Regions from separate parts of the Pseudomonas sp. G7(2022) genome, predicted to be linked through region 2. Evidence: predicted binding sites of a transcription regulator. Region 2 holds the regulator's gene; each other region holds the start of a gene.
The links. The regulator FliA, encoded in region 2, starts transcription of late flagellar genes. The targets are predictions, from matches to a motif close to CTAAAGTTTNNNNNNNNNNNGCCGNTAA.

Region 1 (5,394 bases), 1.2 Mb from region 2:
CCGGGCGTGCTAAACTCGCGGCCGTTTTACCTAATCGCTGCATTCTTCAGACGGAACACCCATGGCCAAACGCCAACTCAATCGTCGTCAAAACTGGCGCATCGAAAAGATTCAGGGCGAGCGCGCCGCCCGCGCCGCCAAACGCGAGTCCTCGGCTGTCGAGGCGCTCGAAGGCGGCGACCTGGGCCCGGAACAGCATGGCCTGGTGATCGCCCACTTCGGTGTGCAGGTCGAGGTCGAGGCCGTTGACGGCGAACTGGCCGGCCAGGTCTTCCGCTGCCACTTGCGGGCCAACCTGCCAGCGCTGGTAACCGGCGACCGCGTCGTCTGGCGCGCCGGCAACCAGGGCATCGGCGTGATCGTCGCGCAACTGCCGCGCACCACCGAGCTGTGCCGTCCGGACAGCCGTGGTCAGCTCAAACCGGTGGCCGCCAACGTCGACATGATCGTCATCGTCTTCGCCCCGCTGCCCGAGCCCCATGCCAACCTGATCGACCGTTATCTGGTCGCCGCCGAACACGCCGGCATCCGCCCGCTGTTGCTGCTGAACAAGTTCGACCTGATCGACGAGCAGAACGCCCCGGCCCTGAACGCGCTGCTGGCGGTGTACCGGACCCTGGGTTATCCGGTGCTGGAAGTCTCGGCGCACCATGGCAACGGCATGGAGCAGTTGCAGAAACAGCTCGACGGGCGCATCAGCGTGTTCGTCGGTCAGTCCGGTGTCGGCAAGTCGTCCCTTGTCAACAGCCTGCTGCCCGACGTGGAAACCCGTGTCGGCCCGCTGTCCGAACTGTCCGGCCAGGGCACCCACACCACGACCACCGCACGGCTGTTCCACTTCCCCGGCGGCGGTGAACTGATCGACTCCCCGGGCATCCGCGAATTCGGCCTCGGCCATGTCAGCCGTGCCGATGTCGAAGCCGGTTTCATCGAGTTCGACGACCTGCTCGGCACCTGCCGCTTCCGCGACTGCAAGCACGACCGCGAACCGGGCTGTGCCTTGCTCAAGGCACTTGAGGACGGACGCATCCAGCAGCAGCGGATGAACAGCTACCGCTCGATCATCGCCAGCCTGCCGGAAAACGGTTACTGAGCGTTCAAGTAGCCAGACACAAAAAAGCCGCGATCATCTCGCGGCTTTTTTGTGGATCACTGTTTCGGCGCGGGCGCCGGAGCAGTGGCCGGTGCAGCAGGCGCCGGGGCAGGCGCCGCGCTGCCCGGCTCGACCGGTTTCGGCAGCGGGTCGTCAAACAGATTCAACCGTTCGCGCAACTCGTGGGCCGGCACTGGCTGCTGATCCGCCGGCAAGGCATTCGGGTCGACCGGTTTGGCTGGATCGGCACCGTTCTGCCCTTCAGCCGGTTTCGCCGGCTCGGCACCTTGCGAACCTTCGATGGCGGCCTGGGCCTTCTTGGTCAGGACCACGATGTCGATGCGGCGGTTGACCGGGTTGAACGGGTTCTCCTTGTCGAACAGCGCCGACGAGGCGTAACCCACCACACGCGCCACTTGCGAGTCCGGATAACTGCCCGCCACCAGCGCACGCCGGGCGGCGTTGGCACGGTTGGCCGAGAGTTCCCAGTTGCCGAAGTCGCCAGTGCCGGTGTACGGCTTGGCGTCGGTGTGGCCGCTGATGCTGATCTTGTTCGGCACCGCTTTGATGGTGTCGGCCATGGCCAGCAGGATGTCTTCGAAGTACGGCTTCAGGCGCGCAGAACCGGAGTCGAACATTGGCCGGTTCTCGGCGTCCATGATCTGGATGCGCAAGCCGTTCGGCGTGATTTCGAACAGGATCTGGTCCTTGAACTTCTGCAGTTGCGGGTTCTCGTCGACCTTGTTCTGCAGTTCTTGCAGCAACAGTTCCAGGCGTTCCTTCTCGACCTGCTCGGCCATGCCTTCAACCTGTTCAGTATCGACTGTGACCTTGTCCGGTTGCGGCTGAGACTTCACTTCAGGGTTGAGGGTGTTTTCCGGCGCCAGGGTCGGCGTGCCGCCCAGATCGATGATGTACGGCGTGCCGCTCTCGGAGAAACCGACCGGGTCCTTGAAGTAACCGGCGATGGCGATCTTCTGCTCCGGGGTCGCGGTGGACAGCAGCCACAACACCAGGAAGAACGCCATCATCGCCGTCGCGAAGTCGGCGAAGGCGATCTTCCACGCCCCGCCGTGATGCCCGCCGGCGATGCGCTTGACGCGCTTGATGATTATCGGCTGGTTATTTTCCATGACTTAGCGACCGCGAACGGCTTGTTCCAGCTCGGCAAAGCTTGGACGGTGAGCCGGGTACAGAACCTTGCGACCGAACTCGACAGCCAGCGACGGCGGCATGCCGGAAGCCGAAGCCACCAGCGAGGCCTTGATGGCTTCGTAGACGTTCAGCTCTTCCTTGGCATCGTGGGCCAGGGAGTGCGCCAACGGACCGAAGAAACCGTACGCCGCGAGAATACCGAAGAAGGTACCTACCAGTGCCGCACCGACGTGCAGACCGATGGACTTCTGATCGCCTTCACCCAGGGAGGCCATGGTCACCACGATACCCAGTACCGCCGCGACGATACCGAAACCCGGCATGGCGTCGGCGATGCCGTTCACCGCGTGGGACGGATGCTCGAGGTCTTCCTTGAGGCTGTACAGTTCCATGTCGAACAGGCCTTCCAGCTCGTGGGGAGCCATGTTGCCGGACGACATGATGCGCAGGTAATCGCAGATGAACGCGGTCATGCGTTCGTCCTTCAGCACCGCCGGGTACTTGGCGAAGATCGGGCTCGCGGCGGCATCTTCGATGTCGCCTTCAATGGCCATCATGCCTTCGCGGCGGCTCTTGTTGAGGATCTCGTAGATCAGGCCCAGCACTTCCAGATAGAACGTGTGGCTGAAACGCGAACTGAACATGCCCAGGGATTTCTTGAGCACATGCATCGTCATGTAACCGGGGTTGGCCTGGAGGAAGGCTCCGAGTGCCGCACCGCCGATGATCATCACCTCGAAGGGCTGGATCAGGGCGGCAATCTTGCCGTGGGAGAGCACGTATCCGCCGAGCACGCTCGCGAATACGACGATGATGCCGATAATTTTAGCCATAGGTAGAAAGGTACTTGTTTAAGTCGGGTTCAAGGTCATATTCGGAAGTTAAAAAATCTCTTCTTCTACTTATCGGCAAAACTGCGCCAGACTATAGCCAGTTCAGGCGAAAAGCCAATTTAGCCCATGCCGGGCGCGTCTACAGTCAGTGAAGATCTCGTCCAGACATGGCTAATGAAACGAACGTCCCACACGCAAGACCGACCACACTCGATGGCTGGGTGAAGCTGCTCGACGGCGTGCGCCTGCCGGTACCGCAAGAAGCACACGACCGCGTTTGCCGTGCCATCCGCGACAATCGCAGCTCGTTGCGCGACATTGCCGAGCTGATGCAGGACAGCCCGGCACTGGCCCTGAGCATCATCCGCGAAGCCAACCGTCACACCCTGGGCAGCATGACTGCGCCGGCGGAAAACCTTGAAGTGGCGATCAATCGTCTTGGTCTGGCCCGCACCGAAGAACTGCTGGCACGCCTGCCCGCCGAACCCCAGGCACAAATCCCCCAGGCCTTGCGCCAGATACAGATGATCAGCCAGCACGCGACCCAACAGGCCAACGGCTTTTTTGCCAGTCGCCTGGCGCGACTGTGGCAGGACATTCATTGGGGCAGCCTGCTGTTTCTGTCGCCGCTGTGGCCGTTGGCACTGACCTTTCCCAAATTGCTTGAAGAGTGGGAAGTGCGGGTTATCCACAAGGGCGAATCAGCGCGAGTCGTTGAAAAGCAGCTGTTCGGCGTGCGCCTGCTGAAAATCGGCGAAGCGCTTGTGCAAGCCTGGCGTCTGCCGATCTGGGTGCAGCAAGGTTACCGACTGCTGCTGACCGAGCAGCGCGAACTGGTCAAGGTCCTGCGCATTGCCCGCGACGTCGATCATCCGCTGCGCCAACAGAATCGCCTCGATGACGACCCGACCTTGCGCCGCTGGCTCAACCAGCCAGCCAACACCGTGCTGCTGGCCAACGGTCTGGCACTCTCGGCGCAACAGGCCTGGGACAGTCCGCACAGCGAGCGCTGGCAATACCTGACCAGCCTTTACCTGCAAATCTCGATGGACGAGGTGCAACAGCAGTTGCACCAACAGGCCGCTGTCAGCGCTCGCCATCACTTCATGCCCGACCTCTGGCACCCGGCGGTCTCGCTGCTGTGGCCGTGGGGCACCCGTCGTCTGCCCGCCGGAATGCTGCCGGCTGCGGCGCCGTCCGCTGAAGATCTGACCCGGTGGCGCCGGCAATGCGCCGAGCTGCTGGCCGTGCCAAGCCGCTTCACCAACGCCATGAGCCTGACCGTCGCCGCCCGCGATGCGCTGGTCGCCAGCGGCATGCGTCGGGTGATGATCCTGATGGCCGACCGCAGCCACGCCAATCTGCGCGTCCATCAAACCTCGGGGTTGCCGAAGGAAGCTGCTGCGCTCAATTTTGTCGTCAGCCAGAGCACCGTGCTGCAACGATTGCTCGCGCAGCAGGCGCAGGTGCGGATCACCCCGGACAACAACGCCCAGTTTTCCGCCCTGCTGCCGCCCTCGCTACGCGCCCTGTTTCGTGGCGAACACCTGTTCCTGCGCTCGCTGGTGAACAACGGCCGGGTGATCATGATCGTGGTCGCCGACCAGGGCGGCGGGCCGTTCGCCGACATCACCGTACAAGCCTTCGGCAAAACCGCGCAGTGCATCGAGAAAGCACTGCACAGCTTTAGCCAGCGCGGCCAATGACAGCTACAATCCTTCCCCTTTGTGCTCTGGAGACCTCACATGCCTGACTTCTCTGGCCTGGCGCTGGTGATCGAGCCGAGCGACCTGCTCCCGCGCCTCGACGACCGCAATCTGATTCTGGTGGATCTGACCAGTGCCGCCCGCTATGCCGAGGGTCACCTTCCCGGCGCACGCTTCGTCGATCCGAAGCGCACCCAGCTGGGCCTGGCACCGGCTCCGGGCTTGCTGCCGACAAAGGAAAAACTCGAAGAGCTGTTCGGCGAACTGGGCCACAACAAGGACGCGGTCTACGTGGTCTATGACGACGAAGGCGGCGGTTGGGCCGGACGCTTCATCTGGCTGCTCGACGTGATCGGTCACGACAAATATCACTACCTCGACGGCGGTCTGACGGCGTGGCTGGCGGAAGGTTCGCCAATGTCGATCCAGGTTCCTCCAGCGGTGGGCGGCCCGGTAGCCCTGACCCTGCACGACGAGCCGACCGCCACCCGTGAATACTTGCAAAGCCGTCTCGGCGCCGCTGACCTGGCAATCTGGGACGCTCGCGGGCCGCTGGAGTATTCCGGCGAGAAAGTCCTCGCAGCCAAAGGTGGACACATCCCCGGCG
Region 2 (5,394 bases):
CTCAACGCCTGGGCTTCGTCAGCCAGACCATTGACCACAGGGGTCGCGCTTTCCACCAGATCCATGGTGCGGTTGGCCGCGGCTTCGGTCAGCTTGACCACATAGCCCAGACGCTCGGTCGCATCAGTGATCTGCGACACTTCCTCGGCCTGCGGCATGTGCGGATCGATCTGGAAGTTGACGATCGCACTGTGCAGTTCACGCGTGAGCTTGCCCACTTCCTGGTACAGGCCACGGTCACGGGTCTGATTGAGCTCATGGATCAGTTGCACAGCGTCGCCGAACCTGCCCTTTTCAAGGCTTTCGACCAGTTCGACCGCGTGTTTTTTCAGGGTCGACTCAAAGTCGCCCTGTGAAGATTCTTTATGCTCCATAGCTCCCCCGCGCGTCATCAGCCGATGCGTTCGAAAATCTTCTCGATTTTTTCTTTCAGCGCCTGAGCCGTGAAAGGTTTGACCACGTAGCCGTTAACGCCGGCCTGGGCCGCTTCGATGATCTGCTCGCGCTTGGCTTCAGCGGTCACCATCAGCACTGGCAGGTGCTTGAGTTTTTCGTCGGCGCGCACGTGACGCAGCAGGTCGATACCGGTCATGCCGGGCATGTTCCAGTCGGTCACCAGAAAGTCGATGCTGCCGCTGTTGAGCACCGGAATGGCGGTGGTGCCATCGTCGGCTTCAACGGTGTTGGTGAACCCGAGGTCACGCAACAGGTTCTTGATGATCCGCCGCATCGTTGAGAAGTCATCAACGATGAGGATTTTCATGTCTTTGTTCAATTCGACCTCCAAGCAGTCTTAAACGCGCCCAGCACCTGGACGCGCCATTTCAATCAATCCGGCAAAGCACTCGACGACTGTCTGGAGCACAACAGAGCAAGACCGGTGCCGTTCACCACCGCACCAGCCTCGTTCGCAGTGTCCCCACACTGCCTTCAGCGCGCTCGCCACTCTCCCAAACGCCCCCGCAAACGGGCCGCGCACTGGCTGTGTAACTGGCTGACCCGCGATTCACTGACGCCAAGGACTTCACCGATTTCCTTGAGGTTCAGTTCTTCGTCGTAGTACAGCGCCAACACCAGTCGCTCACGCTCCGGCAAATTGGCAATCGCGTCCGCCAGCGCCGCCTGGAAGCGCTCGTCTTCCAGGTCACGCGACGGCTCAAGATGAGCACTGGCGCCATCCTCGTGCAGCCCTTCATGTTCGCCGTCCTGCAACAGGTCGTCGAAACTGAACAGTCGGCTGCCCAGGGTGTCATTCAAAATCCCGTAGTAATCGTCGAGACTCAATTGGAGTTCGGCCGCAACCTCGTGATCTTTAGCGTCACGTCCGGTTTTAGCTTCAATCGAGCGAATCGCATCGCTGACCATTCGGGTGTTGCGGTGAACCGAGCGCGGTGCCCAGTCCCCCTTGCGCACTTCATCGAGCATCGCGCCACGGATCCGGATGCCCGCGTACGTTTCGAAACTGGCGCCCTTGCTGGCGTCGTATTTGGTCGAGACTTCGAGCAGGCCGATCATCCCGGCCTGAATCAGGTCCTCGACCTGCACACTGGCCGGCAATCGCGCCAGCAAGTGGTAGGCAATGCGTTTGACCAGCGGCGCGTAACGCTCGATCAGCTCGTACTGCGCGTCACGCGCCGACTTCTTGTAAAGATTCATACCGCTGGCGGTCATAGCACAGGTCCTGCCGTTTGCTGCACGAGGCGCTCGACGAAAAATTCGAGGTGGCCGCGCGGGTTGGCGGGCAGCGGCCAGGTATCGACCTTTTGCGCGATCGCCTTGAATGCCAGTGCGCACTTGGAACGCGGGAAGGCTTCATAGACCGCACGCTGCTTCTGCACCGCCTTGCGCACGCTCTCGTCGTAAGGCACCGCACCGACGTATTGTAAGGCGACGTCGAGGAAGCGATCCGTGACCTTGGTCAACTTGGCAAACAGATTGCGACCTTCCTGCGGGCTCTGGGCCATGTTGGCCAGGACGCGGAAGCGGTTCATGCCGTAATCGCGGTTGAGCAGCTTGATCAGCGCGTAGGCGTCGGTGATCGAGGTCGGCTCGTCGCAGACCACCAGCAACACTTCCTGGGCTGCGCGAACAAAACTGACTACCGAGTCACCAATACCCGCAGCGGTGTCGATCACCAGCACGTCGAGATTGTCGCCGATGTCGCTGAACGCCTGAATCAGACCGGCATGCTGGGCCGGGCTCAGGTGAACCATGCTCTGGGTGCCGGACGCGGCCGGCACGATGCGGATCCCGCCGGGGCCTTGCAACAGCACGTCGCGCAGCTCGCAGCGGCCCTCGATCACATCGGCCAGGGTACGTTTGGGGGTGAGGCCCAGCAGAACGTCGACGTTCGCCAGCCCCAGGTCGGCGTCCAGCAGCATGACCCGACGGCCAAGCTCTGCCAGCGCCAGGGACAAGTTCACTGACACGTTAGTCTTGCCGACGCCACCTTTGCCGCCGGTCACCGCGATCACCTGTACGGGATGCATGCTGCCCATGTTATTTCTTTACCTTGTCTTGCATAGACGGAGGCCACATTACTGGCTGCGCGTTCACAACCGGAACAATGCATGGCAGACCATCGATGTAGGTACAAAAACGGTTCATTACCTCAGCCAACCTGCTTGGTCGGACTGTGGTAGATATCAGCGAACATGTCAGCCATGGCTTCTTCGCTGGGTTCTTCCTGCATTTGCACGCTGACGGCGCGGCTGACCAATTGATGACGGCGCGGCAGATGCAGATCATCCGGAATCCGCGGGCCGTCGGTCAGGTAGGCGACCGGCAGTTCATGACTGATCGCCAGGCTCAGCACTTCGCCAAGGCTGGCCGTCTCATCCAGTTTAGTCAGGATGCACCCGGCCAGCCCGCAACGCTTGTAACTGTGATAAGCGGCGGTTAGAACCTGTTTCTGGCTGGTGGTTGCCAGCACCAGATAATTTTTCGACCGAATGCCACGACCGGCCAGGCTTTCCAGCTGCATGCGCAGGGCCGGATCGCTGGCCTGCAGGCCGGCGGTATCGATCAGCACCACGCGCTTGCGCAGCAGTGGATCCAGCGCCTGCACCAGGGACTGGCCCGGATCGACGTGGGTCACCGACACATTGAGGATCCGGCCCAGGGTTTTCAACTGTTCCTGAGCACCAATGCGGAAACTGTCCATGCTCACCAGCGCGATGTTCTGCGCGCCGTACTTGAGCACGTAGCGGGCAGCGAGTTTGGCCAGAGTAGTGGTCTTGCCCATGCCGGCCGGGCCGACCATGGCAATGATCCCGCCCTCTTCCAGCGGCTCGACTTCCGGTACGGCAATCATTCGTGCCAGGTGCGCCAGCAGCATGCGCCAGGCCTGACGAGGTTCGTCGATCTCGGTGATCATCGACAGCAGATCACGGGACAACGGGCCCGACAAACCGATGCGCTGCAGACGACGATACAGATTCGCCTGAGCCGGGCGGCTGCCTTGCAGCTGATTCCAGGCCAGGGTGCCGAGCTGTACTTCCATCAGCTCGCGCAGGCTGTTGAGTTCGAAACGCATCGAATCCAGCGCACGCGGATCGACACCAGCGGCCGCCGGCGCAGGTGCCGGGGCTGGACGGGCCGGAGCAGCATACGTCGGTTCTGTCAGAGGCTCGGCTGCGGTCAGCGGCAGGCCGGCGGTCAATGGCAGCCCGGCGAACAGCTGGAGATTGGTGTTGCCGTCGGCTTCACCACGCAGGCTCAGTTCGGCCTGGGCGGTGACGATACGCGACTGGGTCTTGCGCAACTCGTCCTCGAGTTCCATGTTCGGAACACGCGGGGCCAGCGCCGACAGTTTGTAATCCAGCGCCGCCGTCAGCTCGACACCGCCGGCAATGCGGCGGTTGCCAATGATGGCGGCATCAGCGCCCAGCTCATCACGAACCAGCTTCATGGCCTGACGCATATCGGCGGCGAAAAAACGCTTAACTTGCATAAACCACTACCTCAGCCGTTGGGCCCTACTGTCGCAACGATGGTCACTTGCTTGTTGTCCGGAATTTCCTGGTAGGCCAGCACATGCAGTCCAGGAACTGCCAGGCGGCCGAAGCGCGAGAGCATCGCGCGAACCGGGCCTGCTACCAACAGGATCACCGGTTGTCCTTGCATTTCCTGACGCTGCGCCGCTTCGATCAGCGAACGCTGCAGTTTCTCGGCCATGCTCGGCTCCAGCAGAACGCCCTCTTCCGAGCCTTGTCCTGCCTTCTGCAGACTGTTGAGCAATATTTGTTCCAACCTTGGTTCCAAGGTGATCACAGGCAGCTCGGAGTCAGTGCCTACAATGCTTTGGACGATGGCGCGGGATACGCCAACGCGCACGGCAGCCACCAACGCGGCGGTATCTTGACTCTTGGCGGCGTTGTTGGCGATGGCTTCGGCAATGCTGCGGATGTCGCGCACCGGCACGTGTTCGGCCAACAGCGCCTGCAAAACTTTGAGCAACTGCGACAACGTGACCACACCCGGCACCAGCTCTTCAGCCAGTTTTGGCGAGCTCTTGGCCAGCAATTGCATGAGTTGCTGCACTTCTTCGTGGCCGATCAGCTCGCTGGAGTGCTTGTACAGAATCTGGTTCAAGTGGGTGGCGACCACGGTGCTGGCGTCCACCACGGTGTAACCGAGCGATTGCGCCTGGGCGCGCTGGCTGACTTCGATCCACACCGCCTCCAGGCCAAAAGCCGGATCTTTGGCGGTGATGCCGTTGAGCGTGCCGTAGACCTGCCCCGGGTTGATCGCCAGTTCGCGATCCGGATAGATCTCGGCTTCGGCCAGGATCACCCCCATCAGGGTCAGGCGATAGGCGCTCGGCGCCAGGTCGAGGTTGTCGCGGATGTGTACGGTCGGCATCAGGAAGCCAAGGTCCTGGGAGAGCTTCTTGCGCACGCCCTTGATTCGCGCCAGCAACTGGCCGCCCTGGTTGCGGTCCACCAGCGGAATCAGGCGATAGCCGACTTCCAGGCCGATCATGTCGATGGGCGTCACGTCGTCCCAGCCCAGCTCCTTGGTTTCCATGGCACGGGCCGGCGACGGCAGCAGTTCCTGCTGACGCTTGACCTCTTCCAGCGCCTGCACCTTGGCCACGTTCTGCTTTTTCCAGAACAGATAAGCACCACCGGCGGCCAGCGCGGCCATGGTCAGGAACGAGAAGTGCGGCATGCCCGGCACCAGCCCCATGACCGCCATCAGACCGGCGGCCACCGCCAGCGCCTTGGGCGAGGCGAACATCTGGCGATTGATCTGTTTGCCCATGTCTTCCGAGCCGGAAGCACGGGTCACCATGATCGCTGCCGCTGTCGATAACAACAGTGATGGCAATTGCGCCACTAAACCGTCACCGATGGTCAGCAAGGCGTACACCTTGCCGGCGTCAGCGAAGGA
Region 3 (5,394 bases), 1.6 Mb from region 2:
GGCGCTGCCGGGGTTCAAGGATTTCGTGCAGGGGTTTGCCGATGATGCGATGGGCAATGTGCTGAAGCTGTTTGTGTAAGGCATGAAAAAGCCCGCTGCGGATCGCTCCGCAGCGGGCTTTGACCGCGAGCGATCAGATCTTGAAGCTGTCGACCAGCTGTTTCAAACGGTTGGCCTGTTGCGACAACGCATCGCAATCCTTCAACGTTTCATTGAGGTTGGCCACGCTCTGCTGGTTCAGCAGGTTGATCTGGTTGACGTCGACATTGAGGGTTTCCACCACCGCAGTCTGCTCCTCGGTAGCGGCGGCCACCGACTGGTTCATGCCGTCGATTTCGCCGATGCGCTGGGTCACGCTGACCAGACGCAGACCGGCCTGGTTCGCCACTTCAACGCTCTCTTCGCTGGACGCCTGACTGGCGTTCATGGTGGCCACCGCTTCGCGGGAGCCGACCTGCAGCGAGGTGATCATCTTGTGGATTTCTTCCGCCGATTCCTGGGTGCGGTGAGCGAGGTTGCGCACCTCGTCCGCCACCACCGCGAAACCGCGTCCGGCCTCACCGGCACGAGCCGCTTCGATGGCCGCGTTGAGCGCCAGCAGGTTGGTCTGCTGAGAGATGCCTTTGATCACGTCGAGAATGTGGCCGATGTTGTCGGTGCTCGCATTCAGGGTTTCGATCTGGGTGCACGACAGGCTGATCTTCTGCGACAGCTCGGTCATGGCCTGAATCGTCTGCTCGACCACCTGACGACCGTCATCGGCCTGCTCGCTGGCGCCGCTGGCGTGTTGCGAAGCATCGGCGGCGTTGCGGGCGATTTCCTGGGTGGCGGCACCCAACTGATTGATCGCGGCGGCCACGCTGTTGGTGCGTGCGCTTTGCTCGTCGGAACCGATGATCGAGGCGTTGGACGATGCCATCACCCGTTGCGACAGGTCGTGTACGTGGCGAGTCGCAGAAGACACTTCGGAAATCGACGCGTGAATCCGCTCCACGAACTGGTTGAACGAACTGCCCAGCTCACCGAACTCGTCTTTGCTTTCCACTACCAGACGGCGAGTCAGGTCACCTTCACCCTGAGCGATGTCCTGCATCGCACGGCCCATGGTGATCAGCGGACGCATCAGCACGGTGATCAACAGGCTCAGGAACACCGCAATCGCGCCCACTGCGACGAACATCGCGATCAGAGCCGAAGTACGGAACTGGCTGAGTGCGGCGTAGGCCTTGTCGCGATCGATCGACAGACCGATGTACCACTGGGCATTCGGCAGACCGGCGACCGGGGTGAACGACAGGATGCGTTCCTGGCCGTTGAGCACCACGTTCTGGTTGCCCTTCTCGATGCGCACACCGGCGTTCGGGTAAATGTCCTTGAGGTTCTTCATCACCTGATCTTTGTCCGGGCTGACGATCACCTGACCGTCACCGCTGACCAGGAACGCGTGGCCCAGGCCACCGAAGTCCACCGAGTTGATGATCTTCACCAGGGTTTCCAGACTCAGGTCACCGCCCACCACACCGAGCAGCTCGCCATTCTTTTTCACCGGCATGGCGATGGTCACCACCAGACCGCCAACGGCGGCCATGTACGGCGGGGTCAGCATGGTCTGGTCAGCAGCCACGGCCTGTTTGTACCAGGGACGCTGACGCGGGTCGTAGCCATCCGGCATCTTCGCGTCAGGGCGCTGGGTGAATACACCGTTGGCCTGGCCGACGTAGGTGAACTGGAAATTCGAGGTGAAGGCCGGTTGATCGACCAGCCCCGGGAAATCGGCGTTCTTGCCCTGGTGAGCAACGTTCTGCGCGAGGTTTTCCAGGACCAGAATCCGCCCGCTCATCCAGTTCTGCACACTGCTGGCGGTCAGGTCGCCGGCCTGCTGGACGGAGGACTGCAGGTTCTGACGAATGGTGTTTCGCTGCAGATAGTCGTTGTACAAAGTGAACAGCGCGAACGCCAGGACCACGACGCCCGAGGCGGCCAACAGGATTTTATGGCTGAACTTGAGATTCATTTCATGGGACTTCTTATGCCAAAAGTGGGGATGCGTTCCGGATGCAACATTCCATGTACAGCGCAGGCAGCGTTCTGACGGCTGCTCTACTTTGGTGCACGCATGTCTCCCCAGTCTGTCGGCACGATTCGGAGAAAACTTAACGCTTTGTAGGAAATGGACGGCATTTCTGCCAGATTCCCGCCGGGCGGTGTGCCAGTGCGTTCGCCTGTCATTTTTTAATGGCTGTTTTGCAGCGCCGGTTGCAAATTCTCCACCCCTTGATGACAATGCGACTAATTATCATTTGTGACGTTCAGGCTGTCGCGTTCATGTCATCACCTGAGTTGGCAGTACAGGCGCTTTACAGTCGTCATCACGGCTGGCTCAACGGCTGGTTGCGTGCGAGGCTGGGCAATGCCGCCGATGCGGCGGATCTGGCCCAGGACACCTTCGTGCGCCTGCTGCAGCGCACCGAACGTCTCGAACTCAAGGCGCCCCGTGCGTTTTTGCGCACCATCGCTCGCGGTTTGGTCATCGACCATTGGCGACGCGAAGAAATCGAACGCGCCTACCTGGAAACCATCGCCCACTTGCCCGAAGCCGAGAGACCCAGTGCCGAAGCCCGCGCACTGGTGATCGAACTGCTGGAAAGCATTGCCCGCATGCTTGAAGGACTTAAACCGAAAGTGCGTCAGGCGTTTCTGCTGGCGCAGTGCGAAGGTTTGACCCACAAGCAGATTGCCGAGCAGATGGGCCTGTCCTTGCGCTCGGTGGAACGCTACGTCGCCGATGCGCTGTATCACTGCTACGTACTGCGGTACGAAAACTGATGCCGGTGGATAACCTCTCGCTTGGCCGACGCGCCGAGCCGCCGCAGCAGGTCGTACGACAGGCCATTCACTGGCTCCTGCGTCTGCGCAACAACCATGGCAATCCGCGCCTGAATCGCCAGTGCGAACAATGGCGCGCCGAGCACCATGATCACGAACTGGCCTGGCAACGGGTGCAGTCTCTGCAAGCCGAACTGACCCACAATCTGAGCGCCGTGCCCGGTGCGCAGGTGGCGTTCAATACGCTGGAAAACAGTGCACAGGGTCTGGGCCGACGTCAGGCATTGAAGCTGTTGTCCGGCGCGCTGCTGATGGGTTCGGCGGGATGGCTGGCCAAGGACACGTCCGTCTGGCAACAGTGGAGCGCCGACTACACCACCGCCACCGGCGAACGCCGTGGTTTCCAGTTGCCGGACGGCACACGGATCGAACTCAACACCGCCAGCAGCGTGGATCTCGATTACACCGCGCAGCAACGGCTGATCAAATTGACCCGTGGCGAAATCATCGTCACCTGCGGCGGCGCCGATGAAGGTGCAACGTTTGACCGACCGCTGCAGGTGCAGAGCCGTCATGGCAGCTACGAGCCGTTCAAGGCACGATTCCTTCTGCGCCAGGAAGATGGATGCACGCGCCTGAGCGTCACCAGTGGCCGGGTCGCGATTCAATCCGCAGGCAACTCGACCGAGGCAATCGCCGGTCAGAGCTATCTGATCGATCACCATCGAGTTCGACCGGCGCCACCGTTGGACATGGACGCTGGCGCCTGGGTCGACGGACTGATCGTGACGCGCAACATGCGGCTGGGCGACTTCATCGGCGAAGTCGGCCGGTATCGTCAGGGTTTTCTGAGCTGTGCGTCGGACATTGCGGATTTGCGCCTGTCCGGCGTGTTCCGTCTTGAGGACACCGACAAGCTGCTGGCGATCCTGCCGCAGACCCTGCCGGTGCAATTGCGCTATCGCACCCGTTGGTGGGTGACGCTGGAGTCTGTGGCCTGAAATTATTTTGGCGGGTTTTCGTGGCAAGTCCGGCTTAGTCAGTAAGCACTTCAACTCAGCCTTCGCGACTGCCTACGGAAACCTACAATGACTGCGCGCGTTACCTGTAAGAACCCTCTGAATTTCACTGTCGAATCGGGCCTGCTGCACCGCGCTGTTCGGGCCGCGTTGTTATCCACGGCACTGGGCGTTGGACTGCTGCCGAACCTGAGCGTCGCGGCGAGCGCCAGTGAGGTCGGCAGCCACCGCTACAACATCGCCGCCGGACCACTGGGCGATGCGCTCAACCAGTTCGCGCGTCAGGCGGGCATCACGTTGTCGATGACGCCACAGCAGACCCAGGGCCGGCAGTCACCGGGTGTGCAGGGCGAGTATTCGACCGATCAGGCCCTGAGCCACTTGCTCGGCGGCTCGGGCCTGGAGGCGGTCAGCCAGGACGGCAGTAGCTATGTGTTGCGCTCCGTTGCAGAAACCGAAGCGCTGGCCCTGCCGACCACCGACATCAAAGGCTTCGCCCTCGGCAACGCGCTGGGCAGCATGGATGGCTATAATGCGACGCACAGCCAGATCGCCACCAAAACCAGTACCGCGCTGCTGGAAACCTCGCAAAGCGTGTCCGTGGTCACCCGCGAGCAAATGGATGACCAGGGCTCGCAAACCGTATCCCAGGCCATGCGTTACACCTCCGGCGTGCTGACCAACCCTTACGGTGCCACGCACCGCTACGACTACGTGGCGATGCGCGGTTTCAACGACGGTTCGGTGGACAACATCTACCTCGACGGCCTCAAGTCCATGGGTGACAGCGGCACCTACAGCACCATGCAGGTCGATCCGTATTTCCTCGAGCGCGTGGATATTCTCAAAGGCCCGTCTTCTGTGTTGTACGGTCGTAGCTCGCCGGGCGGGCTGGTGGCGCTGACCAGCAAGAAGCCGCTGTACGAGGCCTATCACCAGGTTCAAGCCACCGTTGGCACTCAAGGCCAGCGCGGCGTCGGTTTTGACTTCAGTGGCCCGGTCGATGACGACAAGCGTATCGCCTATCGTCTGACCGGTTTGACGGATCAGTCCGACACGCAATTCGACCACAACAAGGAAAAGCGCTTCGCCCTCGCGCCAACGGTCAGCATCGATTTCAGCGAGGACACATCGCTGACGCTGCAAGCGTATCTGCAACATGACCCGGATGGCGGCTACCACGGCGGCGTGCCGGCCGACGGCACGATTCATCAGCGCAACGGCAACCGCATCTCACCGCACTTCTTCGAAGGCGAGCCGGGCATCGATGGTTACTCCCGTGATCAGCAGTCGTTCGGTTACCAGTTCGAACATCGATTCAACGATGTCTTCACCGCGCGGCAGAACTTCCGCTACCTCGACTCCAAAGTGAACATGGATCAGGTGTACGCCTATGGCTGGACGTCGCCGACCGGCAACGAACTGAATCGCTACTACACCGCAGGTGACGAGCGTCTGCACGCGTTCATCGTCGACAACATGCTTCAGGCCGAATTCTTCACCGGCGCGACCAGGCACACGGTGCTGATGGGGGCGGATTATCAGCGGC

Region 1: a site for FliA is predicted at 3,151-3,178, ahead of motA (flagellar motor stator protein MotA). Genes of this name have one in related genera too.
Region 3: a site for FliA is predicted at 2,130-2,157, ahead of NE357_RS00630 (methyl-accepting chemotaxis protein). Genes of this name have one in related genera too.

What each region holds. Positions count from the first base shown of each region.
Region 1 is NZ_CP109659.1:583,881-589,274, reverse strand. It holds gene rsgA (small ribosomal subunit biogenesis GTPase RsgA) at 62-1,093, shown strand; gene motB (flagellar motor protein MotB) at 1,150-2,226, opposite strand; gene motA (flagellar motor stator protein MotA) at 2,230-3,081, opposite strand; gene NE357_RS02560 (HDOD domain-containing protein) at 3,249-4,787, shown strand; gene NE357_RS02555 (rhodanese-like domain-containing protein) at 4,827-5,394, shown strand, end outside.
Region 2 is NZ_CP109659.1:1,765,936-1,771,329, reverse strand. It holds gene NE357_RS08000 (protein phosphatase CheZ) at 1-374, opposite strand, end outside; gene NE357_RS07995 (chemotaxis response regulator CheY) at 392-763, opposite strand; gene fliA (RNA polymerase sigma factor FliA) at 931-1,671, opposite strand; gene fleN (flagellar synthesis regulator FleN) at 1,668-2,498, opposite strand; gene flhF (flagellar biosynthesis protein FlhF) at 2,612-3,952, opposite strand; gene flhA (flagellar biosynthesis protein FlhA) at 3,964-5,394, opposite strand, start outside.
Region 3 is NZ_CP109659.1:126,113-131,506, reverse strand. It holds gene NE357_RS00635 (SRPBCC family protein) at 1-79, shown strand, start outside; gene NE357_RS00630 (methyl-accepting chemotaxis protein) at 134-2,014, opposite strand; gene NE357_RS00625 (sigma-70 family RNA polymerase sigma factor) at 2,326-2,826, shown strand; gene NE357_RS00620 (FecR domain-containing protein) at 2,826-3,827, shown strand; gene NE357_RS00615 (TonB-dependent siderophore receptor) at 3,915-5,394, shown strand, end outside.